Linked DNA regions of Phyllobacterium zundukense. The protein of the gene in region 2 interacts with the protein of the main gene of each other region in a pairwise test. Links are inferred from orthologs where the notes say so. Each region holds a gene or a part of one and is shown on either strand. Other genes may lie near its edges.

The links.
Region 1: the proteins of BLM14_RS09485 (region 2) and BLM14_RS16960 interact in binary tests that used the Escherichia coli proteins (3 or more experiments, as listed by UniProt). The link is inferred for Phyllobacterium zundukense from one-to-one orthologs.
Region 3: the proteins of BLM14_RS09485 (region 2) and BLM14_RS08575 interact in binary tests that used the Escherichia coli proteins (3 or more experiments, as listed by UniProt). The link is inferred for Phyllobacterium zundukense from one-to-one orthologs.

Annotation. Positions count from the first base shown.
Region 1 is NZ_CP017940.1:3,384,255-3,394,748, reverse strand. Bases 7,120-10,494 are described here. They hold BLM14_RS16960 ([protein-PII] uridylyltransferase), read right to left. Parts: upstream 10,134-10,494; coding sequence 7,320-10,133; downstream 7,120-7,319. Other genes in these bases: mutS (DNA mismatch repair protein MutS), read right to left, coding at 10,226-10,494; murJ (murein biosynthesis integral membrane protein MurJ), read right to left, coding at 7,120-7,318. Outside these bases: xylF (D-xylose ABC transporter substrate-binding protein), read left to right, coding at 1-693; BLM14_RS16995 (sugar ABC transporter permease), read left to right, coding at 780-2,087; BLM14_RS16990 (ATP-binding cassette domain-containing protein), read left to right, coding at 2,101-2,880; BLM14_RS16985 (NifU family protein), read right to left, coding at 2,936-3,514; BLM14_RS16980 (universal stress protein), read right to left, coding at 3,615-4,103; trpS (tryptophan--tRNA ligase), read right to left, coding at 4,158-5,237; BLM14_RS16970 (VOC family protein), read right to left, coding at 5,346-5,732; more of murJ, read right to left, coding at 5,729-7,119.
Region 2 is NZ_CP017940.1:1,894,359-1,904,881, reverse strand. Bases 1-2,869 are described here. They hold BLM14_RS09485 (P-II family nitrogen regulator), read right to left. Parts: upstream 1,670-2,869; coding sequence 1,331-1,669; downstream 1-1,330. Other genes in these bases: uvrA (excinuclease ABC subunit UvrA), read right to left, coding at 2,788-2,869; BLM14_RS09480 (DUF72 domain-containing protein), read right to left, coding at 1,920-2,726; glnA (type I glutamate--ammonia ligase), read right to left, coding at 1-1,259. In the rest of the region: more of uvrA, read right to left, coding at 2,870-5,709; BLM14_RS09470 (single-stranded DNA-binding protein), read left to right, coding at 6,155-6,685; BLM14_RS09465 (YqaA family protein), read left to right, coding at 6,736-7,170; BLM14_RS09460 (DUF2000 family protein), read right to left, coding at 7,176-7,583; BLM14_RS09455 (AraC family transcriptional regulator), read left to right, coding at 7,620-8,489; BLM14_RS09450 (NAD(P)/FAD-dependent oxidoreductase), read left to right, coding at 8,557-9,852; BLM14_RS09445 (energy transducer TonB), read left to right, coding at 9,946-10,335; BLM14_RS09440 (MarC family protein), read right to left, coding at 10,343-10,523. UniProt on the Escherichia coli protein: P-II indirectly controls the transcription of the glutamine synthetase gene (glnA). P-II prevents NR-II-catalyzed conversion of NR-I to NR-I-phosphate, the transcriptional activator of GlnA. When P-II is uridylylated to P-II-UMP, these events are reversed.
Region 3 is NZ_CP017940.1:1,731,285-1,741,937, reverse strand. The notes cover bases 5,907-8,905. They hold BLM14_RS08575 (two-component system sensor histidine kinase NtrB), read right to left. Parts: upstream 7,984-8,905; coding sequence 6,829-7,983; downstream 5,907-6,828. Other genes in these bases: dusB (tRNA dihydrouridine synthase DusB), read right to left, coding at 7,983-8,905; ntrC (nitrogen regulation protein NR(I)), read right to left, coding at 5,907-6,826. Also shown: BLM14_RS08615 (PhzF family phenazine biosynthesis protein), read right to left, coding at 1-716; BLM14_RS08610 (LysR substrate-binding domain-containing protein), read left to right, coding at 800-1,705; BLM14_RS08605 (hypothetical protein), read left to right, coding at 1,913-2,122; BLM14_RS30970 (hypothetical protein), read left to right, coding at 2,203-2,916; BLM14_RS08595 (GGDEF domain-containing protein), read left to right, coding at 3,093-3,881; BLM14_RS08590 (DUF1993 domain-containing protein), read left to right, coding at 4,107-4,616; BLM14_RS08585 (YfbU family protein), read right to left, coding at 4,686-5,159; more of ntrC, read right to left, coding at 5,366-5,906; more of dusB, read right to left, coding at 8,906-8,978; BLM14_RS08565 (bifunctional 2-C-methyl-D-erythritol 4-phosphate cytidylyltransferase/2-C-methyl-D-erythritol 2,4-cyclodiphosphate synthase), read left to right, coding at 9,183-10,376; BLM14_RS08560 (CinA family protein), read left to right, coding at 10,373-10,653.

The DNA.
Region 1 (10,494 bases), 1.5 Mb from region 2 along the record:
GAAAACAAGGATGCGTTCTACATCACCTTCGACAACAAGGAAGTTGGCCGTATGCAGGCGCGCGGCGTTTTTGCTGTAAAGCCGGAAGGCAATTACGTCTTCATCAAGGGTAGCTCGGCTGATCCGAATGCTGACTTCCTTTTCTCGGGTGCACAGGAAGTGCTGAAAGAGGCAATCGACTCCGGCAAGATCAAGAATGTCGGTGAAGCCTATACGGACGGCTGGCTGCCTGCCAACGCCCAGAAGAACATGGAACAGTTCCTGACTGCCAACGACAACAAGGTCGATGCAGTGGTTGCGGCCAATGACGGTACTGCAGGTGGCGCGATTGCTGCGCTGCAGGCACAGGGTCTTGCCGGCACCGTTCCCGTTTCCGGCCAGGATGCCGATTTCGCCGCGCTGAACCGCGTCGCGCTCGGCACGCAGACCGTGACGATCTGGAAGGACTCCCGTGAACTTGGCAAGCAGGCTGCAGGCATCGCCTCGGCTCTCGCAGATGGCAAGAAGATGGAAGAAATCCCGAGCGTTCAGAAGTTTGCCGGCGGCGTCAACAAGGTTGAAGTCAATGCTGTCTTCCTGACACCCGTTCCGGTCACCAAGGACAATCTCGATGTCGTCATCGATGCCGGCTGGGTGAAGAAGGACGTCGTCTGCCAGGGTGTAAAGGCAGGTGCCGTACCGGCCTGCAAATAATACTGGTAAAATCTGTTAAGATTGAGCGCCGCTGGTCCACTGGACCAGCGGCGTTTTAAAAAGAAAATTGAAACTGGGAGAATAATATGAGTGATCCGGCCATCAGTCTTGACCGGGCCCGTGCTTCCGAACTTGGCATTGTTGCAAGGTTCTTCAAGGCGACGGAGCTCGACACACGCCTTCTCGGAATGATCGGAGCGCTGGTCATCATCTGGCTCGCCTTCCAGTTTCTTTCAGGCGGTCAATTTCTGACGCCGCGCAACCTGTGGAATCTGTCGGTGCAAACATCATCAGTTGCCGTGATGGCGACGGGTATGGTTTTGATCATTGTCACCCGCAATATTGACCTTTCGGTCGGGTCCGTTCTCGGTTTTGTCGGCATGATCATGGGCGTTACACAGGCCGAGTTTCTGCCGAAGCTGATTGGGTTCGAACATCCCGCCACATGGATCATCGCTCTTGGCATCGGCATTGCGACTGGCGCTTTGATCGGCGGCTTTCAGGGATTTATCATTGCGTTTCTCGGCGTTCCCGCCTTTATCGTTACGCTCGGCGGACTTCTGGTCTGGCGCGGTGCTGCCTGGTGGGTTACATCGGGCCGCACGGTTGCGCCCATGGACTCTACCTTCCGCCTCATGGGTGGCGGACCTGAGGGTTCGATCGGCGCGACCTGGAGCTGGGTCGTTGGTATCGTCGCTTGCCTCGCCATTGTCGGAATGATCATCAACAGCCGCCGCCAGCGCAAACGGTTCAACTTTCCCCGCCGCCCTGTTTGGGCCGAGGTGTTTATGGCCGCTGTTGGATGTGGGCTTGTGCTCGGAGCAATCGCTCTCGTAAATGCCTATTATTGGCCGATCGGCATCGTGCGCAAATATGCCGAAGCCAACAACATTACCATTCCCGATGGTGGATTGTTTATCTCGCACGGTATCGCAGTTCCTGTGCTGATCGCCGTCGCGACGGGCATCATCATGACCTTCGTCACGACCCGCACGCGCTTTGGCCGCTATGTCTTTGCGATGGGCGGAAATCCGGAAGCCGCTGATCTTGCCGGTATCAACACGCGCTGGGTAACGATGAAAATCTTCATCATCATGGGCATCCTCTGCGCTATTGCCGGCGCGATCTCCACCGCGCGCCTGAATGCCGCGACCAATGCGCAAGGCACGCTTGACGAACTCCTGACCATCGCTGCTGCAGTTATCGGTGGCACATCGCTGGCTGGCGGCGTCGGTACGATAGCCGGTGCAATGATTGGTGCCTTGCTGATGCAGTCACTGAGCTCCGGCATGGTGCTGCTTGGTCTCGATACGCCTTTGCAGAATATCGTTGTCGGTCTCGTTCTTGTTGTTGCCGTCTGGCTCGACACGATCTATCGCCGCCGTACCGCTTGAGGGAGGAACAATTATGACCAACACACAGGCACCTCTCATCGACATGGAAAACATATCGATCGCCTTCGGTGGTATCCGGGCGGTCGATGGAGCGTCGATCAATCTCTATCCTGGCGAAGTGGTGGCTCTTCTCGGCCATAATGGTGCCGGCAAGTCGACGCTGATCAAGATCCTCTCGGGCGCCTACAAGCGTGACAGTGGCACGATCAAGGTCAATGGCGAAGAAGCAGCAATCAGCAATCCACGCGATGCCAAGGGTTACGGTATCGAGACCATCTACCAGACATTGGCGCTGGCGGACAATGTCGATACGGCTGCCAATCTCTATCTCGGCCGCGAGTTGATGACGCCCTGGGGCACACTCGACGACGTGGCGATGGAGCACAGCGCACGCGAAGTCATGGGTCGATTGAATCCACGCTTTCAACGCTTCAAAGACCCGGTCAAGGCACTCTCCGGCGGTCAGCGCCAGTCGGTAGCCATTGCCCGCGCGATCCTCTTCAACGCACGCATCCTGATCATGGACGAGCCCACCGCCGCGCTCGGACCACAGGAAACGGCGCAGGTTGGCGAACTGATCAAGCAGCTGAAAAGCGAAGGAATCGGCATCTTCCTCATCAGCCACGACATTCATGACGTCTTCCATCTTGCCGACCGCGTGGCGGTGATGAAGAACGGTCAGGTTGTCGGCACCGCCAAGGTCGGCGATGTCAACGAGGATGAAGTGCTCGGCATGATCATTCTCGGCAAATGCCCGCCCGGAGCGATACCGGGACCCGGCGCCGTGAACTAAAACTTAATAAAAAGGCCGCTTCTAGCGGCCTTTTTATTGGATGATGCTGGGAAAATCAGATCGATTCGACCTGCTGAACTTCCGGAACGAAATGCTTCAGGAGATTCTGGATCCCGTGCTTCAGGGTTGCCGTGGATGACGGGCAGCCCGAGCAAGCGCCCTTCATGTGCAGGAAAACAGTGCCGTTTTCATAGCCGCGGAATGTGATGTCGCCGCCGTCCTGAGCGACGGCCGGGCGTACCCGGGTTTCAAGCAATTCCTTGATCGTATCGACGATTTCGGTATCGGCGCTATCGAAAAACTCGCCATCTGTCTCGCGCTGTGCGGTGTCGGCAACCTGGGATGCATTCGCCATGACCGGAACGCCGGACATGAAATGTTCCATGATCGCGCCGAGGATGGCGGGTTTCAGATGCTGCCACTCCGGGCCTTCGGTCTTGGTAACTGTGACGAAGTCATAACCGAAAAACACGCCGGTAACGCCGGGAACAGCAAAAATCTTGCCAGCAAGCGGTGAAGCTTCACCGGCACTTGCCGCGTCGCGAAAATCAGCAGTTCCTTCCTCAAGCACCACCTTTCCAGGCAGGAATTTCAAGGTCGCCGGATTAGGCGTTGCTTCAGTTTGGATAAACATGGCGGATCTCGCGTGTCTAGTTTAGAACCATTCAAAGGGGGATATAGGCCTTTAAACCCAACTCTTCAAGTCAAGATTGTATCACGTTTCGGCGAAGCAATCATGTAATCGCGTCGATATCTTCATCGGAGAGGTTATAGGGTACGACTGTCACCGGAATGGAAAAGGATTCGCGCCCAGCAAGTGACTGTACAAGAGGGCCGGGGCCTTCCTTGCCGGAACCGGCAGCCAGAACGAGAATGGCGATGTCCTGGTCTTCTTCGATCAATTTCTGGATCTGTTCGGATGTTACGCCCTCGCGCACGACAAGTTCCGACTCGATCCCGATCGTTTCGCGTACACTGGCGGCGAACTTGCTGAGCGTAGAATTGGCCCGCTCCTCGGCTTCAGCACGCATGATCTGTTCGACGCCCAAAAACGCCTGAAAATCAGCTGAATCGATGACGAACAGCAGCAAAAGCACGCCGCCAGTGGTCTTGGCCCGGCGTGAGGCATAGGCAACCGCTCGTTCACACTCCGGCGTCTCGTCGATGACGGCCAGAAATTTGCGGCGGTGACCCGCCTCGCGGCTCAGACGTTTTGATACCATATGCCCAACCTGCCCTATGCACTGATCGTTCGCAAGACCTGCCCCGGCTGCTGCCTAGTCCTGCAGAAAGCCCATAATATCACGGACATTGCGCAACGTCTTCTCGGCAAGAACGCTTGCGCGTTCGCCGCCATCTTTCAGAATCGAATCGACAAAGCCGGAATCGGCCGAAATGCGACGCATCTCCGCAGCGATCGGCGAAAGCTTTTCCACCGCAAGGTCGGCGAGAGCTGGCTTGAAGACGGAGAACTGCTGTCCGCCGAAATCGCGGATGACACTTTCCTTGTCGCTATCAATCAGCGCGGCATAGATTCCGACGAGATTGTCCGCTTCCGGGCGTTCCTTCAAACCTTCAACATCGGATGGCAATGGTTCCGAATCGGTCTTTGCCTTGCGGATCTTCTTCGAAATCGTATCCGCGTCATCGATAAGATTAATGCGGGACAGATCGGAAGGGTCGGATTTCGACATTTTCTTGGTGCCGTCGCGCAGGCTCATGACGCGTGCGGCGGGACCGCCGATGACTGGCTCCGTTAGCGGAAAAAAGCTGGCAATCGTTTCGTCGCCGGATTGCGTCTCGACGCCGAGGCCAAGTTCCGCAATGCGGTCCGAAAAATCCGTATTGAATTTCTGGGCGATGTCGCGCGTCAACTCCAGGTGCTGCTTCTGGTCTTCACCGACAGGCACATGGGTGGCACGGTAGGCGAGAATGTCGGCAGCCATCAGGTTGGGATAGGTAAAGAGGCCAACAGATGCGTTTTCACGGTCCTTGCCGGCCTTGTCCTTGAACTGGGTCATGCGATTCAACCAACCCATGCGGGCAACGCAATTAAAGATCCAGGCAAGTTCGGCATGCTGGTGAACGCGGCTCTGATTGAAGACAATATGCTTCTTTGCATCGATACCAGAGGCAAGGAAGGCGGCCGTGACTTCCCGCGTGTTCCGCATCAGTTCCGCAGGGCCACCCCAGACGGAAAGAGCCTGAGTGATCGCATGCTGGTCGACAACACAGTAAATGCAATTATTGCTTTCCTGCAGCGCAACCCAACGGCGGATTGCACCCAGGTAATTGCCGAGATGCAAATTGCCGGTTGGCTGGACACCGGAAAAGACGAGCGGTTCAAACGTGCTCATGAACTGTCCTTGATCGTTCGGGGATCGGGCCTTGCGGGCGCCGATAGCAATGAAGTCGCGGTTTTGGCAGAGGGGCGCGCTGTATTCAAGCCTTATCGACGCCAAGCCCTATTTGAGTTCCAGCAGATCCCATTTATTGCCATAGAGGTCTTCGAACACCGCTACACTTCCATACGCTTCGTGACGCGGTTCTTCGAGGAAACGCACCCCGGCTCGGACCATCTTGGCGTGATCATCCGTAAAATCGTCGCTATACAGAAAAAATGCGACGCGACCACCGGTCTGGTTGCCGATGCTCGCTTCCTGCGCCGATCCATCCGCCTTGGCAAGAAGCAGCCGGGCGCCATTATTTTCGGATGCGATGACCACCCAACGCTTGGTATCGGAGAGTGGCGTATCAATGACAAGGGAAAAGCCGAGCACGTTCGTATACCAGGCAAGCGCCTCGTCATAGTCGCGAACAACGACCGTGATCAGGCCAACGTGCCGGCTCATGGTGCAGTATCCTCCGGCGGCGTTTTTGCCCTGCGTTTCACATTGCGGCGTATCATGCTGAAACTGGCGCCGCCCGTACCGAAGGCAAGCGCGAAATAGAGTATCATAGACAGGACGACCAGCGACATTACTGCGACAGCCTGCGTATACAGCGGCGCATGCGGTGCAAGTGCGGGACCCATCCACACAATTGCGTAATAGAGCGCAAGCCCCATGAGGCCGGCGGAAACGAACAGACGCGGAATACGTGTAAGAAGCGGGATGTCGCGGCCCCAATGGCCACGCCAAACAAGCGTTGCGAAAAGCAAAAGCGCGTTGGTCCATCCGGCGACGACTTCGGCGGTTGCAATACCCGTCTCCGCCAGGATCGGGAATAGGGTGAGGGCTAAAGTAACATTCACAACCACTGCAATAGCGGCGAAGATCATCGGCGTGCGCGTATCCTCGCGCGCGAAGAAGCCGGGCAGAAACGCCTTGATCAACACGAAAGCCGGAAGGCCAAGCCCGTAAATCGCAAGAATATTGCCGACGGTGTGTGTCGACGCGGTAGAGAAATTACCGCGTTCGTAGAGCATGCGAACGATGGGCTCCGACATGACCAGCAACGCAGCCGCAGCGGGTAGCGTCAGGAACAAGGTGAACTCCACCGATCGGTTCTGCAGGCTGCCCGCCTCCTTCAGATTACCGGAGCGCAAGGCACGGGCTAATTCTGGCAGGAGAACGGTTGCGACCGCGATGCCGACCACACCGAGAGGCAGCTGATAGATCCGGTCGGCATAGGCGAGGGACGAGATGGCACCCGACTTGGCCGAGGCAATATTCGTATTGATGAGCAGATTGATCTGGGTGATGCCACCGGTGACGGCGGCCGGCAGGGCAAGCACCAGCAGACGTTTGACATTGGCGGTCAGGTGCGGCAACCGGAACCCGATGGAGATGCCGGCATTGCGTACCGCGAACCAGACAATAGCAAGCTGAACCACACCCGAGACCATTACACCCCAGGACAGAGCATAGCCCACTTGCCTTCCATCCTGGCCCTTCAGCCAGGCATAGCCCAGCACGCCAATCAGGATCACGTTCAGAAAGACCGGCGCAATCGCCGCAGCGAAATAGCGGTGCAGGGAATTCAGCATCCCGCTCATCATCGCTGCAAGCGACATGCAGGCGAGATAAGGGAACATGATGATGGCCATCGACACAGTATTGTCGAACTTCATCGCATCCTCGACGAAACCGGGTGCGATGACGAAGCGCACGATCAGCGGCATCGACAGTTCCATCAGGATCGTCAGGCTGAGGAGCACTGTAAAGAGGACACCAAAGACCTCTTCGGAAAAGCGCCGTGCACCCTCGAGACCATTGGCTTCGATTTCCTTCGCAAACAAGGGTACAAAGGCTGCGTTGAATGCCCCTTCCGCAAAGAGCCGCCGGAAGGTGTTGGGAAAGCGGAAAGCCGCATTGAAAGCATCTGCTACCGGACCTGTACCCAGTGCGCTGGCCATCAGCATCTCTCGGGTGAAGCCGAAGACGCGGCTCATCAGCGTGCCGGACGCTACAGTCGCGAATTTCTTGACCAGACTCATTCTACTCTGCCGACATGAGGATATTTTGCCGTTGTGGCTGCGCGGTTGTGATGTCGCCTTCACCAAAGATAGCGAGCAGTTTCTTGCGGATGCGGTTCTGTCTTGTCGCGTTGGTGATCTGATGGCCGACGAGGTCGGTGACGTAGAACACGTCGATGACCTTTTCACCGAAGGTCGTGACATGCGCCGAGGCGATATCAAGCGATAGATCGGAAATCACACCGGTAATTTCCGAAAGGAGGCCGGGGCGGTCCAGCCCCTCCACTTCGATGACGGTGAATTTGTTCGAAAGCGTATTGTTGATTTCGACGCGCGGTGTGATCCGGAACGCCTTGACGGCGCGTTTCGGTTTGGTACGGGCGGCCAGCATTTCCGGTAGGTAAGACTTCCCGGACAGTACGTCCTCGATCAGGCGGCCAACCCGCATTGCACGGCGCCGTTCGTCATCATCCGTCGGAAATTCGCGACTGATGAGGATCGTATCGAGCGCGCGTCCATCACTGGTCGTGAATATCTGCGCATCGACAATATTCGCACCGGCTGCAGCACAGGCGCCAGCGATGATGGAAAGCAGACGCGGATGATCGGGCGATAGAACGGTAATTTCCGTTACGCCCTCGAAATCATGAGTTTTGACCATGGTTGCAAGGGTTTTTTCGCTTGAGTCGGACTCGCGTACGAAGTTGGCGTGGCGAATCTGGTCATCGAGGCTGACAGTCAAAAGGTAGTTTTGATAATGCAGTGCCAGATAGGATTGGCGCTCGACCTGAGGCCAGGACGAGAGCGCATGGTCGAGTTGCGCGCGAGCATGGTCGGTGCGCTCCTTGCGCGAGACTTCCGAAAAGCCACCGGTCAGCATCAATTCCGTCTCATAGAAGAGATTGCGCAACAACTGGCCCTTCCAGCCATTCCACACGCCCGGTCCAACGGCCTTGATGTCGCAAATCGTGAGAACCAGCAGCAGCTTCATCCGGTCGAGGGTCTGCACGATCTCGGCGAAATCCTCGATCGTCTTGCGGTCGTTGAGATCACGCGACTGTGCCACCATACTCATAGTCAAATGCTGTTCGACGAGCCAGGCAACGGTTTCCGTATCGGTTTTCGACAGGCCAAGGCGCGGGCCAACGCGCCTCGCGATGCGGGCACCAACGATGGAATGATCTTCCGGACGGCCCTTGGCTATATCATGCAGCAGCAAGGCCACGTAGAGGAGTTTACGGTCCTTCTTCAGGCCGGGCATGATCTGGTTGGCGAGGGGGTGTTCCTGCCCGAGATCGCCGTGATCGATTTCCGACATCACCGCGATACAACGCAACAGATGCTCATCGACAGTATAGTGATGATACATATTGAACTGCATCATCGCGACGACCTTGCCGAAGTCGGGAATGAACTTGCCGAGAACGCCGGATTCGTTCATGCGTCGCAGGATGAGTTCGGGATTGCGCTCCGAGGTGAGGATTTCAAGGAAGAGCCGGTTTGCCTCGGGATTTTCCCGCAAGTCGGTCTTGATCAATGAAAGTGATCGCGTCACCAGTTGCATGGCATCCGGGTGAAATTCCAGCCCGTGCTCGTCGGCCAGATGAAACAGGCGGATCAGATTGACGGGATCCTTATGGAAAACACCGTCATTGGCGATGGTGATGCGGTGATTGTCGACAACGAAGTCGCTTGTGCCAGCAAGTTTGCGCTTGCGCCGTGAGAAGGTAAGAAAAATCCGGTTGAAGCCCGGAACATGCTTGGCCTGTTCCTCTTCCAGCGCCGCGCAGATGATGCGGGTGAGGTCCCCGACTTCCTTGGCGACGAGGAAGTAGTGCTTCATGAATCGCTCGACATCGCGCTGGCCGGGATGCGCTGTGTAGCCGAGCCGCCGGGCAATCTCGCTCTGGATATCGAAAGAAAGTCGCTCCTCGGCCTTGCCGGTCAGGAAATGCATGTGGCAGCGCACTGCCCATAGAAGATCTTCCGCCTTACGGAAAATCTTGTGTTCAGCAGGGGATAGGACGCCAAGTGTTACCAGCTCGTCGCTCGTCTTTACGCGGTAATAATATTTGGCGATCCAGAACAGCGTATGCAGATCGCGCTGGCCGCCCTTGCCTTCCTTGACATTGGGTTCAACCAGATAGCGTGTTGCGCCCGCCTTGCGGTTGCGTGCATCGCGTTCGGCGAGCTTGGCCTCGATGAACTGTGGGCCGGTTCCCTTGACGACTTCCTCGTCGAAGCGTTGCACCAGTCTGGTGAAGAGCTCTTCATTACCGCAAAGATACCGTGCTTCAAGGATCGTGGTCCGGATGGTCATATCGGACAGCGAAAGGCGGATGGACTCGTCAAGGTTTCGCGTGGCGTGACCGACTTTGAGCCCCGCATCCCAAAGCATGTAGAGAATATACTCGACGACCTGTTCGCCCCAGGGTGTCTGCTTGTAAGGCAGCAGAAACAACAGATCGATATCCGATCCAGGTGCCAAGCCACCACGCCCGTATCCGCCAACGGCGATAATAGTCATGCGTTCCGCTGTGGAGGGATTTACCGCGGGGTAGACGTGGGTGATGGCGAAGTCGTAGAGGGCCGAAATAACCTGGTCCATAAGCCAGGAAAGCCGGATAGAGCAGAGTGTACCACCTGCGTCCTTCATCAGCATTTCTTCCGCAGTCTTGCGGCCCGCGCTCAGCGTTTCTTTCACCAACTGCAATACACTGTTGCGATCGACGGAAGCTGCGCCTTGTTTCTTCGCGGATTTGACCAGATCTTCAAACTGACGATGAAGTTTGGCCGGGTTGAGTATCTGTTCCAGTTTCAGGTCTGAGGCGCTCATGAACACGACTTTACGAATGATGGCCGCACGCTATAGCGCGAATTTACTTCAAACGAAACGATTACATTTGAAGTGAGCGTTTCTCGTGGCATTCAAGATGTCGGGTTTGTGGCCAGGCCTTTCAATCGGTAGAGCGTATCCAGCGCTTCGCGCGGCGTCATCTCGTCCGGATTGACCATGGAAAGGGCGGAAAACAGAGCGCTATCTTTGCCTTGAACTGGCTTTGGCGGCTGACGTTTCACCTCGACCGAGAATAGCGGAAGATCGTCGATCAGCTTGTCCGCCTTGCCGGAAGTCTCCCCCGCTTCGAGCTGGTGCAGAACGTCGCGGGCACGGTTGACCACTGCCTCGGGTAACCCGG
Region 2 (10,523 bases):
TGCAGCGCTTCACGCAACGAACCGCAGACGGTCGGGATCTTCTTGAGTTCCTTCGCAGGAAGGTCGTAGAGATCCTTGTCCATCGGCTGGCCGGGATGGATCTTGTTCTTGATGCCGTCGAGGCCAGCCATCAGCATCGCGGCGAAGCCGAGATACGGGTTGGCTGTCGGATCCGGGAAACGGATTTCAATGCGCTTGGACTTCGGCGAGGAGCCGAAAGGAATACGGCAGGAGGCCGAACGGTTGCGTGCCGAATAGGCCAGCAGAACCGGAGCTTCATAGCCTGGAACCAGACGCTTGTAGGAGTTGGTCGACGGGTTGGTGAAGGCATTGATCGCCTTGGCATGCTTGATGATGCCGCCGATGAAGAACAGGCAGCTTTCCGAAAGACCGGCATATTCATTGCCAGCGAATGTCGGCTTGCCTTCCTTCCAGATCGACATGTGAACGTGCATGCCCGAACCGTTATCACCGAAAATCGGCTTCGGCATGAAGGTTGCAGTCTTGCCATAGGCATTGGCAACCTGATGCACGACGTACTTGTAGATCAGCATCTTGTCGGCGTTACGGGTGAGGGCGTCGAACTTGATGCCCAGTTCGTGCTGGGCGGCAGCCACCTCGTGGTGATGCTTTTCAACGCGCACGCCCATTTCGGTCAGGACGGTGAGCATTTCGGAGCGCATGTCCTGCGCACTGTCGATTGGCGGAACCGGGAAATAACCGCCCTTGACGCGCGGACGGTGGCCGAGATTGCCGGTTTCATAGTCGGTGTCGTCGTTGGACGGCAATTCGGTGGAGTCGACCTTGAAGCCGGTATTGTACGGATCGGCCTTGTACTTGACGTCATCGAAGACGAAGAATTCAGCTTCAGGGCCGACGAAAATGGTGTCACCGATGCCTTCTGCCTTCATGTAGGCTTCGGCTTTCTTGGCGGTGCCGCGCGGATCGCGATTGTAGGATTCACCGGAAATCGGATCGAGAATGTCGCAAAGGATGACCATGGTCGACTGGGCAAAGAAAGGATCCATGTGAACGGTGTCCGTGTCTGGCATGAGAACCATGTCGGACTCGTTGATGGCCTTCCAGCCGGCAATGGAGGAGCCGTCGAACATGACACCATCGGCAAACATGTCTTCATCGACTTCAGCAATGTCCATCGTCACGTGCTGCAGCTTCCCCTTGGGATCGGTGAAGCGGAGGTCAAGGAACTTTACGTCGTTGTCCTTGATCTGTTTCAGAATATCTTTGGCGGTCGTCATGTCATTTTTCCTTATTCAGCGACGATGATTGTTGTTGCCGGCGCGAACGCACCTGCAGGTGGGTGTCGGGATCAGATGGCGTCGATGCCGGACTCACCGGTCCGGATGCGTACAACTTCTTCGATGTTGGAGACAAAGATCTTTCCGTCGCCGATACGGCCGGTCTGTGCGGCCTTGCGGATCGCCTCGATAGCGGCCTCGACGGATTCATCGCCCAAAACGATCTCGACTTTCACCTTCGGCAGGAAGTCGACGACATATTCGGCGCCGCGATACAATTCGGTATGACCTTTTTGACGGCCAAAACCCTTGGCCTCCGTAACCGTGATACCCTGAAGCCCGACTTCCTGCAGTGCCTCTTTCACCTCATCCAGCTTGAATGGTTTGATGATGGCTTCAATTTTCTTCATCAGAGAACAATCTCCCTATGCGTAGAAACGGACCTCTTGCCCGCTTGCCAAACAAAAAGCAGGAAGCATGCCAACTAGCCCCTTACGGACAAATAATTCCAGGAATGAGTTTTTAACCTGCCGGGCAGGCAGTTTCCGAAACCATGGTCGTTTAGTCGGCCGCAAAATGCCACCGAATCTTGGATTGCGCGATGAAAGAATATGCATATTGCATAATAAATAGGCATTACACACCCACGCCAGGGCCGAATTACTTTGCAACACGCCGCTTTAATGCCTGTGCTGCCTGCGGAGCGCGCACTTTGCCTTCGTGGATGAAATAGACGAAAACATCGCGGGGGCGCTTCTCCGGGCGGTGATCGGGAGCTGCCAGAGGCAAATCGTCCGGTACATCCCCCTGTGCCCAAACTTTGGCGCGGCGTGCCCATTTGTCGAGCGCCTCGGCGGGATAGGCGGTTTCGATGGCATCGTCGCCCTTCTGCAGCCGAGCATAGACGAAATCGGCGGTAATATCGGCAATTTCAGGATATTCGAAATGCTCGGCATATACCACCGCCACATCTTTCTTGCGCGCCAGGGCGATGAAATCCGGATCGATGAAGGAGGGATTGCGGACCTCAATGGCATGGCGCAGCGGCAGGCCGGCTTCCTTCTTTGGCAGGAGATCGAGAAAAGCGCCGAAATCATCCACGTCAAATTTTTTCGTCGGGGCGAACTGCCAGATCAGCGGGCCAAGCCTGTCGCCAAGCTCGGCGACGCCCGACTTGATGAAATATTCCATTGATTCACCGGCTTCGGCAAGAACCCGGCGGTTGGTGACAAAACGGTTGCCCTTGACCGAGAAAATAAAACCATTCGGGACCTGCGAGGCCCATTTGGCAAAAGTCGCCGGCTTCTGGGTACCGTAATAGGTGCTGTTGATCTCGATCGTCTGCAGGTGCTGGCCGGCATATTCGAGCTCTTTTGTCTTGGAGAGACCTTTCGGATAGAACGTGCCGCGCCACGGCTCGAAAATCCAGCCGCCAATGCCTGTCCTAATGGTTCCGCTGTCGCTCATTCCGGTTCTCCTCCCTCCGATACCAGCTTGTAAGAACCCGCCACAGGGGCGGGTTTCCAGATCATTCTGCTGCAGCCTGCGTCTTGTGTCCTGGACGCCGGCGCAGAAGCTCCTTGAGGAACTGGCCCGTATAGGAACGGTCGACCTCGACGATGTCTTCGGGCCGGCCGACAGCGACAATCTCGCCGCCGCCATCGCCGCCATGCGGTCCAAGGTCGATGACCCAGTCGGCGGTCTTGATGACTTCGAGATTGTGCTCGATCACCACCACGGTGTTGCCCTGATCTACCAGCTCGTGCAGCACCTCGAGCAGTTTCGCTACGTCGTGGAAGTGCAGGCCGGTGGTCGGCTCATCGAGGATATAGAGTGTGCGGCCGGTGGCCTTGCGCGATAATTCCTTGGCGAGCTTGATACGCTGGGCTTCACCACCGGAGAGGGTATTGGCCTGTTGGCCGACGTGGATATAACCGAGACCGACCTTGGCCAGCGTCTGCAGTTTGTCCCGCACGGCCGGGACGGCTGCGAAGAACTCCGCACCTTCCTCCACAGTCATGTCGAGCACATCGGCGATCGATTTGCCCTTGAACAGCACTTCCAGCGTCTCGCGATTGTAGCGCTTGCCATGGCAGACGTCGCAGGTGACATAGACATCCGGCAGGAAGTGCATCTCGATCTTGATCACGCCGTCGCCCTGGCAGGCTTCGCAGCGTCCACCCTTGACGTTGAATGAGAAGCGGCCTGGCTGATAGCCACGCGCCTTCGCCTCGGGGAGACCGGCAAACCAGTCGCGGATCGGTGTGAAGGCACCCGTATAGGTTGCTGGATTGGAGCGCGGTGTGCGGCCGATTGGCGACTGGTCGATATCGATGACCTTGTCGAGAAATTCCAGCCCGTCGATGCGGTCATGGTCTGCAGGATGTTCGCGCGACCCCATGATGCGGCGTGAGGCAGCCTTGAACAGCGTTTCGATCAGGAATGTCGATTTGCCGCCGCCGGAAACGCCGGTCACAGCGGTGAAGGTGCCGAGCGGAATCTCGGCTGACACATTCTTCAGATTGTTGCCCCGCGCACCGACAATCTTGATGCGCTTCTTGGTTGTTTTCCGTCGTTCCGACGGCACCGGGACCGCGATAGCGCCTGACAGATATTTGCCGGTCAGCGATTTCGGACTGGCCATGATATCGGCGGGTGATCCTTGCGCGATGATCTCGCCGCCATGAATGCCTGCGGCCGGACCGATATCGACGACATAATCGGCGGTGAGGATCGCGTCCTCGTCATGCTCGACGACGATGACCGTATTGCCGAGATCGCGCAGGTGACGCAGGGTCTTCAGCAGTTGCTCATTGTCACGCTGATGCAGGCCGATGGATGGCTCGTCGAGCACATAGAGCACGCCTGTCAGGCCAGACCCGATCTGCGAGGCGAGGCGGATGCGCTGGCTTTCGCCGCCGGACAGGGTTCCGGAATTGCGCGACAGCGCGAGATAGTCGAGACCGACATCATTGAGGAATCGCAGGCGTTCGCGAATTTCCTTGAGGATACGCGCGGCAATCTCGGTCTGCTTCTCGTTGAACGTCTTGTCAATTTCGCGGAACCAGGCGTCGGCATGGCGAATGGACTTTTCAGTGATCTGGCCGATATGCAGGCCACCGATCTTGACCGCCAGCGCCTCCGGCTTCAGCCGGTAGCCATTGCAGGCCGGGCAGGGTGTGCCGGACATGAAGCGCTCGATTTCCTCGCGCGACCAGGCGGAGTCAGTTTCCTTCCAGCGCCGTTCCAGATTGGGAATGACGCCTTCGAACGGCTTTGTGGTGCGGTAGGAACGCAGGCCGTCATCGTAGGCGAACTGTACCTCCCGGCTGCCGGTGCCATAGAGAATGGCGTTCTGCGCTTCCTCATTCAGGTCGCGCCAGCGGTCGCCAAGCTTGAAGCCATAGGCAGCGCCAAGAGCATCCAGCGTCTGATTGTAATAGGGCGAGCTCGATTTGGCCCATGGGGCGATTGCGCCATTCTTCAGAGTGAGGCTCTCGTCTGGAACGATCATCGTCGGATCGATCGCCTTCTGCGTGCCGAGACCATCGCAGGTCGGGCAAGCGCCGAAGGGGTTATTGAACGAGAACAGACGCGGTTCGATCTCGGAAATCGTGAAGCCCGAAACCGGGCAGGCGAACTTTTCCGAGAACATCAGCCGCTCATGCGTCTCGTTCTTGGATTTGTTAGCGGATTCGCTGGCTGTCTCGTCTGCCGGCAGCGGCTTGTCGGTGAATTCCGCGACGGCGATGCCATCGGCCAGCTTGAGACAAGTCTCGAGACTGTCCGCCAGACGCGCGGCTATATCGGACCGCACGACGATACGGTCGACCACCACGTCGATATCGTGCTTGTACTTCTTGTCGAGCGCCGGAACATCGGCAATCTCATAAAAAATGCCATCGACCTTCACGCGCTGGAAGCCGCGCTTCTGCAGGTCGGCAAGTTCCTTGCGGTATTCGCCTTTCCGGCCGCGGACGATCGGCGCCAGGATGAAAAGCCGGGTGCCTTCCTCCAGCGCGAGAACGCGATCGACCATCTGGCTGACAGTCTGGCTTTCGATCGGCAGGCCGGTTGCCGGGGAATAGGGTATGCCAACACGCGCATAGAGCAGGCGCAGATAGTCATAAATTTCGGTGACGGTGCCGACCGTCGACCGGGGATTGCGACTGGTTGTCTTCTGCTCAATGGAAATTGCCGGAGAGAGGCCATCGATCTGGTCGACGTCAGGCTTTTGCATCATCTCGAGAAACTGCCGCGCATAGGCGGACAGGCTCTCGACATAGCGCCTTTGCCCTTCGGCATAGATCGTATCGAACGCGAGTGACGACTTGCCGGATCCCGAAAGGCCGGTCATGACAATCAGCTTGTCACGGGGCAGATCGAGATCGATGTTCTTCAAATTATGTTCGCGGGCACCGCGAATGGAAATGTATTTCTGATCGCTCATGACTCTTTAGCCTTTGAGAGGGCATGCCGTTAGGACGGAGGAATTGCGCTTTGATGAGAAGCTTTCCCTCTATCTAGTACGTTTCGGGTATTTTACGAGGCCAAACCGTGGGAGGCCAACCATTTTGAATCACCATAGCCATGTTGACATTGTTAGAGCAAGTGATAGAACAAAAAAAGAACAAAATGTGCAAGCCATACTGACACGGTGTGAAAGCAGCCTCGTTTGGCGATTGACTGCAAAAACCAGATGCCATGCGGCTGGCGGAAGCATCGCGTACAGTGAAAGTCTCCTGACAAATCTGGCAGGAGCGTTTGGATTGACCTTCGATGTCGATGTGAAGCGAGCAGTATATTGTGGATAGGCAGCAGACAATTGCCCGCCACACGCATGGCTTCTATATGATGGCGCAAATTTTAAAAACGGAATTTATGGAGTTCAAATCATGGCAGGCAGTGTCAACAAGGTCATTTTGGTCGGAAATCTTGGCGCTGACCCGGAAGTCCGGCGGCTGGGTTCAGGCGATCCGGTCGTCAATCTTCGTATCGCGACCTCGGAAAGCTGGCGCGACAAGAACAGCGGCGAGCGCAAGGAAAAGACCGAATGGCATAGCGTTGTCATCTTCAACGACAATCTGGCCAAGGTTGCCGAGCAATATTTGAAGAAGGGCATGAAGGTTTATCTCGAAGGTGCACTGCAGACCCGCAAGTGGCAGGACCAGACGGGCAATGACCGCTATTCGACAGAAGTTGTGTTGCAGAAGTTCCGCGGCGAATTGCAGATGCTCGATTCACGCGGCGAGGGTGCCGGAGCCGGTGGAGGCCGTTCGTTCGACAACAATTCCAGCCGCGGCCAGGTTTCCGATAACGACTATGGTTCGGATTTCGGCCGTTCCAGCGCTTCGTCAAGCAGTTCGTCCAGTGCTAGCGGCGGCGGGAATTTCTCACGCGATCTCGACGATGAAATCCCGTTCTGAGATTTGAACGTACATAGACCCCAGACGAATAATGCAAACGCCCAGTCATGATTGGTGATCTGGGCGTTTATGCCGGGCTGTTCACGGTCGCCTTCATCGCCGCGACCATCCTGCCGATGCAGTCCGAAGCCGCGCTTGCTGGCCTCCTTCTTGGCAATTCCTATTCACCAGCAATGCTCATTGCTGTGGCCAGTACAGGCAATGTGCTCGGTTCGGTGGTCAACTGGCTGCTAGGCCGGGGCATCGAAAGGTTTCGCGACCGCAAATGGTTTCCGGCCAATCAGGCACAGCTCGATCGCGCTGCGTCCTGGTACCATCGCTACGGCAAATGGACGCTACTGTTGAGCTGGATGCCAATCATAGGCGATCCGCTGACCGTAATTGCCGGCGTGCTGCGGGAACCCTTACTCAGTTTCATCATCCTTGTGGCGATAGCCAAAACGGCGCGCTATCTCGCGATTCTGGCTCTCACCACGGGCTTTTAGGCGGCTCACGGATGCATCTTTGCGCCTTTGGTGACCTTGTCGACCACCTTCTTGTCCGCCCGCAAGGCAATGCCGACGACTTTTGCATCATCGGGAGAAAACTGGGCAAAGACAGCGCGGTTTGCTGCATCATGGCCAGTCGAAAACATTTCCTCTATGTAGAGGCAGGATTTGATATCCCGCTCGAGCGAACGGCGATGAATGCTTGAAATCGTTGCCTGATCGGCCGCCAATACTATTACGGGCTGGATTGATAAAGGGTTGTAGATGTTGCCGGCACGATCGCGGTAGGGTTCGCCGATCACCTCCGGTGACTGGGCAACAATGCCGCTGGTCAGAAAGGCCGTCACATTCAGCGCCTGCCAGGATGCAAGGTCGTTTCGCAGCACGATTGCAATTTTGGTATCGAACATCGATATAGTTCTCCATGGTCATGAAGAGTTGAGCTTATGCTGGACGTTTTAGGCGAAGAGGCTGCACACAGTCTTGGACGTTTGTGCGAACGTCCCCGGCAAGACGCCATCCTGTCGGCGCCGTCCAATCCGGGCCTTGAACGTATAGAAGCGCGCTTTGCCGGTGATGGCTACGACCTGCACCGGCATGATACCTATGCGATCGGCATGACGTTGCATGGTGTCCAGACGTTCTGGTACCGCGGCCAGCGGCGCTATAGCCTGCCTGGCAATATCATCGTGCTCCATCCGGACGAGATCCATGACGGCGGGGCAGGAACGGATGACGGCCTGCGCTATCGTATGCTTTATCTGGAACCGGCACTGGCTCTTCAATCGCTGGGAAGTCGTGCGGGTTCGCTGCCATTCGTCGACGATCCCGTTTTCGCTGACCCATCCATCGCGGCTACCTTGTCTGCCGCTCTCGGTAATCTTGACGAGGAACTGGATGAGCTGCTGGTTGACGATGTCGTATCTCAACTGACGCAAGGGCTGGCCAGGCATGCGCACCAAAACGTCAAGTCGCTGGGCGCACCAGCGCTGCGGCAGACCGAACTTGCCCGCGATTATCTCGAAGAACATGCCTTGCGTCTTGTCAGGTCAGATGAGCTTGAGGCGGTAAGTGGCCTTGATCGTTACACTTTGTCCCGGCACTTTCGGGCGCTGTATGCGACGAGCCCGCACCGATTCCTGCTGATGCGCCGCCTGCAGCGGGCACGGGAGATGATCAAGGCAGGCGAGCCGCTTGCCGGGATTGCGGTTGCGACGGGGTTTACCGACCAGAGCCATCTCAACCGGCAATTCAAGAAAGCCTTCGGCATGACGCCGGGACGCTGGGCAGCTCTGATCGGCGCCAGTCCCGGTTGAGACCGCAATTGTCGGGCTACGCGCTGTCTGTTAGACAGGCCTTTGGTTTGTGCATCGGAGCCTTGTCATGACGGAAATCCAGCCATCTGCCAGCACCCGGCATCGCCTTGTGATCGTCGGCGGAGGCTTCGGCGGGCTGGAGGCGGTCCATAACCTGCGCAATGCCGATATGGACATCACGCTTATCGACCAGCGCAACCATCATCTGTTCCAACCCTTGCTCTACCAAGTGGCAACCTCGACACTGGCGACATCGGAAATTGCCTGGCCGATCCGGCACCTGCTGCGCAAGTACAAGAATGTCAAAACGCTGCTGGGTACGATCGACGGGGTCGATACAGCTGCCCGGACTGTTTCAACGGCTGATGGCGAAACCATTCCCTACGATACGCTGGTGCTGGCGACAGGCGCGCGCCATGCCTATTTCGGCCATGATGATTGGGAGCCATTCGCGCCTGGCTTGAAAACGCTGGAAGATGCAACGACGATCCGGCGGCGTATTCTTACTGCATTCGAAAAAGCAGAACGTGAACCTGATCCGGCGAAGCGCGCGGAGTATCTGACATTCGTGATGATTGGTGGCGGTCCGACGGGGGTCGAGGTTGCCGGAACGATAGCCGATCTGGCCCGCGATACGCTGAAGGGTGATTTCAGGGTGATCGATCCGGCATCAGCGCGTGTCGTGCTCATCGAGGGCGGACCCCGGGTACTGCCGGCCTTCAGTGAAGACATGTCCGCCTATGCCAAGCAGGCGCTGGAGAAGCTCGGCGTCACTGTTCATCTGGGCAATCCCGTCACCGAATGCCACACAGATGGTGTCGAGTTCGGCGGTCAGTCGCTCCGCGCCCAGACGATTATCTGGGCGGCCGGCGTCCAGGCATCGCCCGCGGCGAAATGGCTGAATGTGCCCGCTGATCGCGTCGGGCGTGTCGTCGTCAATGCCGATCTCACGGCCCCGGGATATCCGGAAATCTTTGTTATTGGCGACACGGCGACTGTTGCCAATGGCGGCAAGGGCACCGTGCCCGGCATCGCGCCGGCGGCGAAGCAGCAGGGCGTGCATATCGCCAAGACGATCAAGGCGAGGCTTGTCGGGGATCAATCGCCAAGGCCATTTGTCTACCACCATGACGGTGATCTGGCGACGATCGGCAAGCGCGCCGCTGTCACCGATTTCGGCTGGATCAAGCTGAAGGGCTACATCGCCTGGTGGCTCTGGGGGCTCGCCCACATCTATTTCCTGATCGGGCTCCGCAACCGTCTGGCGGTTGCCCTGAGCTGGCTGTGGATCTCTGTTAGCGGAGCCCGCAGTGCCCGATTGATCACCCAGAAGGATGCCGCCGAGGAAGCCAATACACCTTAAGTATGACTTGCATATTCAGGCAATTGGGTAGCGAATCTGCGATGGAGGGATCAATCCCTGGCGGGGGTGATTTTGAGCGGATTTCGAGCATCCATGATTGCGCTTATCCTGCTGTACCCGGCTTCAGCCGGGGCAGGAGAGCGGGCATGTGGCAGCCGCGAGCCGATAGCAACAATCTACGAGATTGGGCCGGCCCTATATTCCTGCTGGAAGCCGCCGCCCGGAACTGAAAATCTGGAAATTACCCTGCGTTTTGCATTGCGCCGCGATGGCAGCATGATCGGAAATCCGCGCGCAAGCTATGCGAAACTTGGTCAGGACATGCCTCTGAAGCGAGCCTTCGTGGCCTCTGTGCTCGAGGCGCTCTATCAAAACCTGCCGCTGCCCATCACCGATGATTTCGGCGGCGCCATTGCTGGGCGGCCGATAACGCTGCTGTTCAGCACGGACGACAGCAGCACCGCGATGGACACATCGCTGTAGAACTCCATCAGCTCGTTATGAGCGTCTTGATGCCATCCGCCACGAACTGGACGGCCAGGGCGGCGAGAATGACACCGAGAAGGCGAGTCAGGATGGAGCGGCCGGTTTCGCCAAGAAAGCGGTCGACACGTTCCGCGAGCAAGAACACTACGTAAGATGTGGCGATACAAATCAGAATGATGCCGATC
Region 3 (10,653 bases), 170 kb from region 2 along the record:
GCCGAGTCTTCCCAAAGGCCCATTGCGGGGTTGAAAAAGCGCGCGTAAGCGGTTGTCGGATCGGCCGTTTCGAACGCATAGACATAGCACCCTTCGGCACCTGCGGGACCGAGCACCTGGATCAGTTTTTCTGCCAAGGGTTCGGCGCGATCGACGGTTTGCCGGTCGCGCGCACGGACCATGAGATGAGCGGCGCCAGTGTCAGCGGCACGTGGGGCTGGGTCCGGGAGAAGGTCAGCAATGCCCAGCCCAAGAGCTCCCGACAGGGAATCAAGACGAGTTAGTGGAGCTGACAGTTTCAATGGCGATTGCTTCATCCGGCCATGGATGCGGCCGTCGCGCGCTTCGACCGTTATCGACAATATGTCGTTCCCTATCTCTTGCTGGAATGCTTTCGGTGTATTCAGATCACCAAGCTGACCGTCATATCCAAGCCACAACCAGGCACCGAGCGCATTGTGGCCGGCACCGAAAACTTCTGCCCCGCTCGCGGTGAATGACCTGAGCCTCCAGTCCGCACGATCGCTTTTCAGAATAAACGTTGTTTCAGACTGATTGAACTCACGTGCGATACGACGAAGCACATCATCTTCAAGATGATCTGCTCCTTCCACTACAGCGAGAGGGTTGCCGTTCAAGGGCGCGTCGGCAAAAACGTCGATCATGCCGGAGATGAGATTGACCATGCTGAGCGCCTTTTTCTGAGATGAATTCATATCACTGATGTCCCCAAGAATATGCTGGTGACAACGCGATAGCAAAGTCGTATTTCTCATGTTTTAGATGAAATGGATTCATCATGACAGGATCGGATATCCCGCCCCTTACGGCTCTTCGCGCTTTCGAGGCAACCGCCCGCCTCAGTAGCTTCAAAGCGGCGGCGGCAGAACTTTTCGTCACGCCTACCGCCATCAGTCATCAGATCCGTCAGCTTGAAGAGTATCTGGGGGTGCGGGTGCTGGATCGGACACCGCGCAACGTAAGTCTCACACCAAAGGGCAAGGAACTCTATGAAGCGACCGTATCTGGTTTCGGCGAAATCCGCCGATCGGTCGCCCGGCTTCGCGAAGTCGAAAACTCCAAGGCTTTGACGCTTTCAGCGACGACAGCCTTCCTCAGCCATTGGCTCGTCCCGCGCCTGGCAGAAATCCGACGTATTCTACCGGAACTCGATCTGCACTTGCATGCTTCCGAGACGATCGTCAAATTGCATCCGGGCGAGATCGATATGGCCATACGCTATGGCAAGGGGCCATTCGCGGGTGTCGAGGCAACGCCGCTCAAGATTGATACGTTTGCCCCAGTGTGCAGTCCCCGGTTAGATATTACTGACCTCGAAGACATTCGCCGCGTCGAACTTATCCATGTCGATGGCCGCACCGCACCACTGCCGCTACCGGACTGGCCTAGATGGTGTTCGGAAGCGGCTATCAGCGGCGTAAACACCACCGTCGGGCTGCGCTTCTCCAACAGCATGCATGCCATGCAGGCCGCCATAGCCGGACAGGGTGTGGCAATTGTCAGTTTGGTACTGGCAACAGATGCCCTCGCCTCCGGACTGCTGGTCCAGCCCTTTCGCCAAACCCTGAGCGGTGACATCTATCATTTTGCTTGCGCGCCCGGGATCGGCACCCGCACCGACATTGAAACGCTTCGCGAATGGTTCCGCCAAGAGTTGAACGTCCCTCCGCTTCTCGGCCCCTGAGATATTCGTTGAAAAAAGCATGTTCATCTGATTACGTGACGCGGTGGCTGGACTTTTGGGGGAACCATGCCTTTTTCACGGTCGGATCAGCTGACTTATTCGCCGGCAGATTTGCGGATAATGGAACATGCCTACGCGCAGGCCTCCGCTTTGCTGAAGAGGTCACCCAAAACCGACCCACGCGCCAACCGCCTGGCACGGACAGTCATGATGTTCTTCAACCGGGGCATGCGCGATCCTGATCTCATTGCAGCTGTGGCTGCCAACCGCGAAATAAGTCGCGAATTTCGCGACAGCATCGAACGGGGAACTAAACCGACAATGCGTGAAAGGGTAACCGCCGGGCAAATTGCGGCGGCATTGCATGAGAGGGGGAGCGCTTGTGGTGATGGAGATGGCTTGATCGAAGAGTCGTAAGTCAAAATTTGCGTATACAGACGGAATATCGAAGAAGGGATCGCCATTGATCCGCAGCGAGGAGACACGGGGAGCAGCCTATGTTTATTCGGGTCATCGTCTGGCTAGGATCAATTGTCGCTCTGAGTGCTTGCGCCTCCGTCGACTACTCCAAACTTCCTCCGGGAAGCTTCAGCGGCAGCCTTTTCGTCATGTGGGTCGATGAAGGTGGATCAAGCGGGGATGGAAACTTCTTGTTTGTCCCCGACCCCAACGATCCTCTCATATTCCGCCGTTCCGATCCCCGACAACCGGGCTCAGTTATCCGTCCTGGACTAATGTATACGGATGGGGGGTCCATCCCCAAAATCGCCCAAGTATTCAAAGGATTGTCCCCTTGGGGATACGCACCGGCATACATGATCCATGACTGGATCTTTACAGCGCGTCACTGCATCGTCGACGGTGAAAACAACCCGCGCTTCGACCAGGTACGGGATGTAACATTCGACGATTCATCCGAAATTCTGGGCGAAGCAATTCGGGGATTGGTAGAGGCGGAACGCGTACAGCCGAACGATGTTGCGGGAGGTGCGATCACGACAGCGGTTGGCAGTGTTATCGCCAAGGGACTTTGGGATAAACGCGGCGCTTGCAAAGATTTGATCGTTAAACCCAAGGACGTAGCAGCGGCCGAAGCAGCAATCCCAGGTTCATCCCGACTAATTGCCAGGCGCAGTTTCCGCCTGCCCCCAGAAACACCGCCCGTTCCTGTGCAACGCCGGGCAAAAATCATCACGCGAGTCACATTCTGAGTAGTTCAGCCAAGCGTTGGCCTACAAAAGCTTGGATTTGCTTGGTTGGGACACTGCTTTAGCCAATCAAAGTACACCAACTCAATAACAGTTAAAATTTACAATATTCGCAAAGAGCTTTCTTCATGGCTTTCCGGTGTATTGTTATCCCGGTAACAATACACTCGGCGGACGCAATGACGACCTACGATTTCTGGACAGCCAAGTTTGGCGATTATGCCCCGATGCAACAAATCACGATCATGGTCGGCATGGCAGTCGTTGCATCGAACGCCCTGGCAACGGGCTTCTTCCTAGTCATCGGTCTCGATCAGATCGCGACTGTCTTGGTTGCCACAACGCTCATCGTCGTGATTGTAAGCGTTCCGCTTGGCGCGTTCCTCATCGGCCTCAATTTCCGGTTGAAACAGGCGGCGATACAGCTCGATGTGGCATCCCGCAAGGACGGCCTTACTGGCCTTGGCAACCGCAACGAATTCTACCTGCAGGCGCAGCGGCAAATCGTATTGTGCGACCCTGAGAAGAGCGCTGATGCAGTTCTCTACATCGACGCCGATCATTTCAAGTCAATCAACGATCGCTACGGACACGCGGTTGGAGACAGTGTACTCCAGGAAATAGGCAGCCTTATTCGTTTCACTATCGGCGAGTGGGATTTCGCCGCTCGGTTTGGCGGCGAGGAGTTCGCTATTTTCCTCAGCAACGCCGATCTTGGGAAAGCCGATTGGCTGTCACATAAAATTCTTACCGGCGTTCGGGATATTTCGAAACATCTGCTAATCGCTGATCTCGACGTGACGGTGAGTGTCGGGATATCGATCCACGAACCGGGGCAATCACTGGAAGCAGCGCTGATTGCAGCGGACAAATGTCTTTATGCCGCCAAAAGCCAGGGGCGCAACCGCATTGTGCACGCAGACAGCAACCTGACAGTCTTGCATGAGCCCCAAATTCGAATGATCTGAATAATGGGCCGACACGCCAGGCTTGCTGAAAAGTCCCAACCACAAAACGCCAAACTCACTAGTCAGTTCAGACAAATATCCGATGAACCGAACACGCTGCCCTTGAAAAAGCGTGGCGGCGGCGTATTTGCGAGTAGCGCTGATGAATGTTGGAATATCATTCCTGATCTGCCTCATTCGGACCACGAACTTTGCAAATCCGCCAATGCTTTAAGGAGCACAACCATGTCCCTCTCCATGCACAAAATATCAGTCCCGGCATTTGTTCGCGGCTTCTCGGTTCTTTCATCGTTGGTAGACAAGGCAGAGGCATTCGGAGCGGAGAAGAAAATCAATCCCGCAGTGCTCTTCAATGCGCGCCTTGCGCCGGATATGCTGCCATTTTCAGGTCAGATCCAGCGTGCGAGCGATACGTCGAAGGCTACGATCGGCCGCCTTACAACGATCGAAGTGCCGAAATTTCCCGATGAGGAGGCCAGCTTTTCCGAACTGCGCGAGCGCATTGCCAAGACCGTCGCATTTCTGGAAAGTGTGGATCCGTCGGCACTCAATGGCAGTGACGACAAGGAGGTCACGTTGAGCTCCGGCGGTCTGAAAGTCACATTGAGTGGTGCGGAATACATTTTGAAATTCGCCCTGCCGAACTTCTACTTCCACGCCACGACAGCTCAAAATATCCTGCGACACAATGGCGTTCAGGTCGGTAAACTCGATTACCTCGGCAAGCTGGGCTGATTTTCATCAATATTGTGACCGTGGCGCGGTAAGTGCAGCCACGGTCAATGATGCAATGTTACGGAGAAGCTAGGCGACCAGATGTTCGATCTGATCAGCAGACAGCTCGCGCTTTCTTCCGATTTCGTCCCACCGCTTCAGCATCGTGCGATATCTTTCCAGCTGAAGCTCCGGTCGATTGTCTGCGCTCTTTGAGATTTCCTGCGGAAATTTAAGTATCTTGCTCAGAAAATCAGCATAGGAAAAATGCCCGCTTGATTGAGTTGGTCCAAAGCCGACGAATTTCGTCTTGTCAGCAATGTTGTTGCTTATACCATTGCTGGAAGCCTTGATTGCCCGGAACAGCAGAAGAATGTCGGCGACTTCCTGAGCCGCCTCCTCGCTCACGGTAGTGTTGGAAATTCCAAGGTCTTCGTAGAGGCTTTCCAACCCCTTTTCCACGACTTCCTGGTGACGTTCGTAGAGACTGGACTTCTCTGGATCAAGCTTCTTCAAGATTTCGTATTGGTTAAACAATACTAAACGTTCCGCAAAACTAAACACCATTCACCTCCGTATGATCTGACCGCAATACGACACCCTGCCGTTTGCCTATAATTCACGGGATTTCTGATGATTACTCTGCGCATACTCCTCTTAAGAAGCCGATATTCCACTCGTTACAATTTTATCATTTATGGATATTGAACAAGAACGCCAAGGCGACAGACGTTGCTTAACAATTCCCTAATGGATCGACGAGAACCGCGCTATCGGTCGCTCTTGGTGTTTTTGTAGATATTGACACCCAGTTCGCGAATTTTCTTACGCAGTGTATTGCGGTTGAGCCCGAGCAATTCAGCCGCCTTGATCTGATTTCCGTGCGTAGCCGTGAGACAGGAAAGTATCAAAGGATACTCAACATCCTCAAGTACGCGCTGATAAAGGCCCGCCGGTGGCAGGTCGTCCCCATAAGACAGGAAGTAGCGCTGCATGTTGAGTTCGACAGCTTGGGCAATGGTGATATCTTCGTTCGCCATAGCATTCGAGGAGGGCTCGCTTGGCCGCAGATCGGCTTTCAGTTCGGCTTCGATGACTTCCGCGTTGATCTCCTCCTGCGGATAAAGCGCGGCCAGGCGCCGGACGAGATTTTCAAGCTCGCGCACATTGCCGGCCCATGGATAGCGCCGCATGAGATCAAGGCCGTCGGCCGTGATGCGCTTTTCAGGCAGTCCATCCTTCGCCGCCATCTTGAAGAAGTGCCGGACGAGATCAGGGATATCCTCGCCGCGCTCGCGCAATGGCGGCAAACGCAGCGGCACCACATTGAGGCGGTAATAGAGATCTTCGCGAAACAGCCCCTGATTGATCAGGGTACGCAGATCCTTGTTGGTCGCGGCGACGATGCGCACGTCGGTCTTGATCGGCGTACGGCCGCCAACGGTCATGTATTCGCCCTGCTGCAGCACGCGCAGGAGCCGGGTCTGCGCCTCCATCGGCATGTCGCCGATCTCATCGAGGAACAGCGTACCGCCGTCTGCCTGTTCAAAGCGACCGCTCGACCGGTTCTGGGCGCCGGTGAAGGCGCCGCGCTCGTGGCCAAACAGCTCGGATTCGATCAGATCGCGTGGGATTGCGGCCATGTTGATGGCGACGAACGGTCCCTTGCGCCGCCGTCCATATTCATGCAGCGCCCGTGCGACGAGTTCCTTGCCTGTACCGGATTCACCGGAGATCATGACCGTCAGGTCTGTCTGCATCATGCGGGCAAGAACACGATAGATGTCCTGCATTGCGGGTGAACGCCCCACGAGCGGCATCGTGTCCGGTTGTTCGTCGGCAGCCCACTTTTCGGGCTTTTTCTTGGGCTCCGACAGTGCACGGCCAACGATGCTGACGAGTTCTGTCAGGTCGAACGGCTTGGGCAAATATTCATAGGCGCCTGCTTCCGACGCGCGGATGGCGGTCATGAAGGTGTTCTGCGCACTCATGACGATGACAGGAAGGTCGGGGCGTGATTTCTTGATGCGTGGCAAAAGATCGAAGGCATTTTCGTCAGGCATCACCACATCGGTGATTACCAGATCGCCATCGCCCGCCGATATCCAGCGCCACAAAGTGGCTGCATTGGAAGTGATCCGGACGTCATAGCCAGCACGGGAAAGCGCCTGATTGAGAACTGTTCTGATTGCCGCGTCGTCATCCGCGACGAGAATGCTGCCCAAACTCATGATCAGGATCCCGCTTTCTTGGAGTATGGATTTTCGTCCGCATGGTCGTCATCAAGCGGACCGCTCTGCCAGGCAGGCATGAGAATTCTGAACGTCGTCTTCCGCGGCACGGAATCGCATTCGATGACGCCGCCATGGTCACCGACAATTTTGGCAACGAGCGCAAGACCAAGCCCTGAACCATTGGGCTTTGTCGTCACGAAGGGATCGAACAGGTGGGGCATGATATCGGGCGATACGCCAGCGCCCGTATCCTGGACCGTAAACTCAAGCGGCAGAGAGACGCGATTGCGCATACCCGGAACCGAAAGGCGGATGCCTGGCCGGAATGCTGTCGAGAGCGTGATTTCGCCCGATTCATTCGCGCCGATCGACTCGGCCGCGTTCTTCACGAGATTGAGGAAAATCTGAACAAGTTGATCGCGATTGGCGAAGACATAGGGTAGAGACGGATCGTAATCCTCATGGAATTTGATATGGCTGGCAAAGCCATTCTTGGCGATGGCTTTGACGTGATCGAGGACCACGTGGATATTTACTGCTTCGCGCTCAATGGGGCGTTCGTCCGAGAAAACTTCCATTCGATCGACGAGCGACACGATCCGGTCAGTCTCATCGGTGATCAGCCGTGTCAGGGCGCGGTCATCGTCGTTCAGGCCGGTCTCAAGCAATTGTGCAGCGCCGCGAATGCCGGACAGCGGGTTCTTGATCTCATGAGCCAGCATGGATGCAAGACCAGTCACGGAACGTGCCGCACCACGATGCGTCATTTGGCGGTCGAGCTTTTCGGCCATGGACCGTTCCTTGAACAGGATAACGATCGAACCGGGTGACTCGCTTACCGGCGTCACGTAGAGATCGACAATACGGTCCTGACCAAGTCGCGGCGACGAGACGTCGACACGGTACTCGTTTACTGGAGACGGGCTTTCACGCACCTGTTTGACAAGTGCGAGCAGCGGGCTGCCGAACGGCAGGAGCATATCGAGCGTGTTGCGGCTCAAAATGCTGGCACTGGACCGGAAAAACGCTTCGGCGTCGGCATTGGCGTAGGAAATATAACCTGCGTCATCGAGCATGATCACCGGATGTCGGATGGAGTTCAGGACGATGCCTGCCAACCGGTCTTCCAGCACGAATTTGTCTGACGCTGTCATTACGCTACCTTTTTCATTTCATCGGCATTCGGTCGAGACAGCGCAGCGTGGAGACGCCTTGCCACCTGACGCGGATTCGTTTCCGTCATGATCGAACCCCGCTCGGCAGGACTGATACCGACACCATGCATTTCCAGATACCAGCCGAGGTGCTTGCGGGCATGACGAATGCCGGTGGGCTCGCCATAATGCACAAGCATGGCTTCGTAGTGCGCGACCGCATAGTCGGCGATCATGTCACTGGCATCCTGCCCGACTCCGTCGACGATAGTTCCCGGCAACCAGGGCTGACCGTAGGAGCCACGCCCGACCATCAAGGCATCGGCGCCCGACGCTTCGAGAATCGAAACCGCATCCTGCCGGTTCAACACATCGCCATTGGCGACAAGTGGAATCGAGACCACATTCTTGACAGCCCGAATGGCGTTCCAATCGGCCTTGCCTTCGTAGAACTGGCAGCGGGTCCGGCCGTGAACCGTGACCATCTGCACACCTGCCTGCTCTGCCCGGGCAGCAAGTTCAGGCGCGTTGATTGTGTCATCATCCCAGCCAAGCCGCATTTTCAGTGTCACCGGAACGCTGACAGCTCCGATCGTCGCCTCGATCAGCATCAGGGCATGATCGAGGTCGCGCATCAGCGCCGAACCGGACAGGCCGCCGGTCACCTTCTTGGCTGGACAACCCATGTTGATATCGATGATATGTGCGCCCTCGCCTTCGGCAATGCGCGCAGCTTCCGCCATCCACCTGGCTTCACGTCCTGCAATCTGCACGACATGCGTGCCAAGCCCATCGCCTTTCAGACGCAACAGATTTCCGCGTTCACGCGTACAGAGCTCGGCGCTGGCAACCATTTCGGAGACGACCATTCCAGCACCGGCCTGCCAAGCCAATTGGCGAAATGGCAGGTCGGAAACACCCGACATAGGCGCCAGAAATACGCGGTTGCGCAAAAGCACACCGCCTACTTCCAATGGTTCCTTCAGTTCGATCACGCTTGGTCTGCCTGTTTCGTATGCAATTTTACAATAGCCTATCCTTTAGACAGGATCGTGCCTCTTCGCAAGGCAAAGAGCGTCGTTCCCTGACCGGATTTCGACCTCCTTTCGACTCAAACCTCTGGTCTTTCGGCTTGGCAAAGGGTAACGCAGTTCGACATCACGGAGAGAAGCGTGCCGGTTAAGACTGATGACAAGAAAATGCGGGTAGCCGCCGTCATTGTGGCGGCTGGGCGCGGAGAGCGCGCGGGCCAAAGCGTTGAAGGACCAAAGCAATACCGCAAGATTGGCGGAGAGGCCGTTTTGGCGCACACGCTTCGTGCGTTCCTCGATTGTCCGCTGGTCGATCGTGTCGTCGTTGTCATCCATAAGGAAGACGAGGCACTGTTTGCCCAAGCCACCGGAGACTTTGCCGCTAGCATTACTTCGGTAACAGGCGGACCGACCCGCCAGGAATCAACCCGCCTCGGACTTCTGGCGCTCAAGGACATGATGCCTGACCACGTGCTGATTCACGATGGCGTGCGTCCCTTCATTTCGGCTGACCTTCTGGAGCGGGTCATTTTCAATCTGACACCGCACATTGGCGTCCTGCCGGTTCTTGCTGTCTCGGATACGTTGAAGGCGGCGGGGAATGATGCAATGGTCAGCGCGACAGTGCCGCGCGCCGGCCTCTATGCTGCACAGACGCCGCAAGCCTTCCCCTATTTGCCGATCCTCACTGCGCACGACGCGGCGTTCGCCGCCGGTCGCTCCGATTTCACCGACGATTCGGCTATTGCCGAATGGCATGGCTTACCGGTGCGGATCGTCGAAGGATCGGCCGATAACACGAAATTGACCTGGGCAAAGGATATCGATATGGCCGATGATCGTCTGTCACAGAAGCTTTCCGCCTATCCGGATGTGCGCACAGGAAACGGCTATGACGTGCATGCATTCGAGCCGGGCAACGGCGTGATGCTTGCCGGTGTCTTCATCGAACATGATTGCAAGCTTTCCGGACATTCCGATGCGGACGTGGCGTTGCATGCGCTGACAGATGCCTTGCTGGCGACGCGCGGTGCGGGCGATATAGGCACACATTTTCCACCGTCCGATCCGCAGTGGAAAGGCGCCGCCTCGCATATATTCGTGGAACATGCGGTGAAGATCGTCAAAGAGGCCGGCGGCCGGATTGCCAACGCAGACATCACACTGATCTGCGAAGCGCCGAAAGTCGGCCCGCATCGTGAAGCGATGACTGCTGCATTATCGAAGATGCTGGGCATTACGCCTGATCGTATTTCAGTTAAGGCCACTACCAATGAAAAGCTCGGATTCATTGGCCGTAAGGAAGGCATCGCCGCGATTGCCACAGCTTCCGTCATCTATCCCGGAGGATTGCCGGAATGAGCGGTCTTATTGCAGAAGCCAAGGCAATAGCGGTGCTTGAAGCTTGCCGGCGCAAAGGTGTTCTGCTTGCAACTGCCGAGTCCTGCACCGGAGGTATGATCGCAGCTTCTCTTACGGATATTGGCGGTTCATCCGATGTCGTTGATCGTGGTTTTGTCACTTATTCCAACGAGGCCAAGCACGAAATGCTCGGCGTCCCGCTCGAACTGATAGCCGCACATGGCGCGGTATCAGAGGAAGTTGCGCTTGCCATGGCTGCAGGCGCCCTCTCCCATTC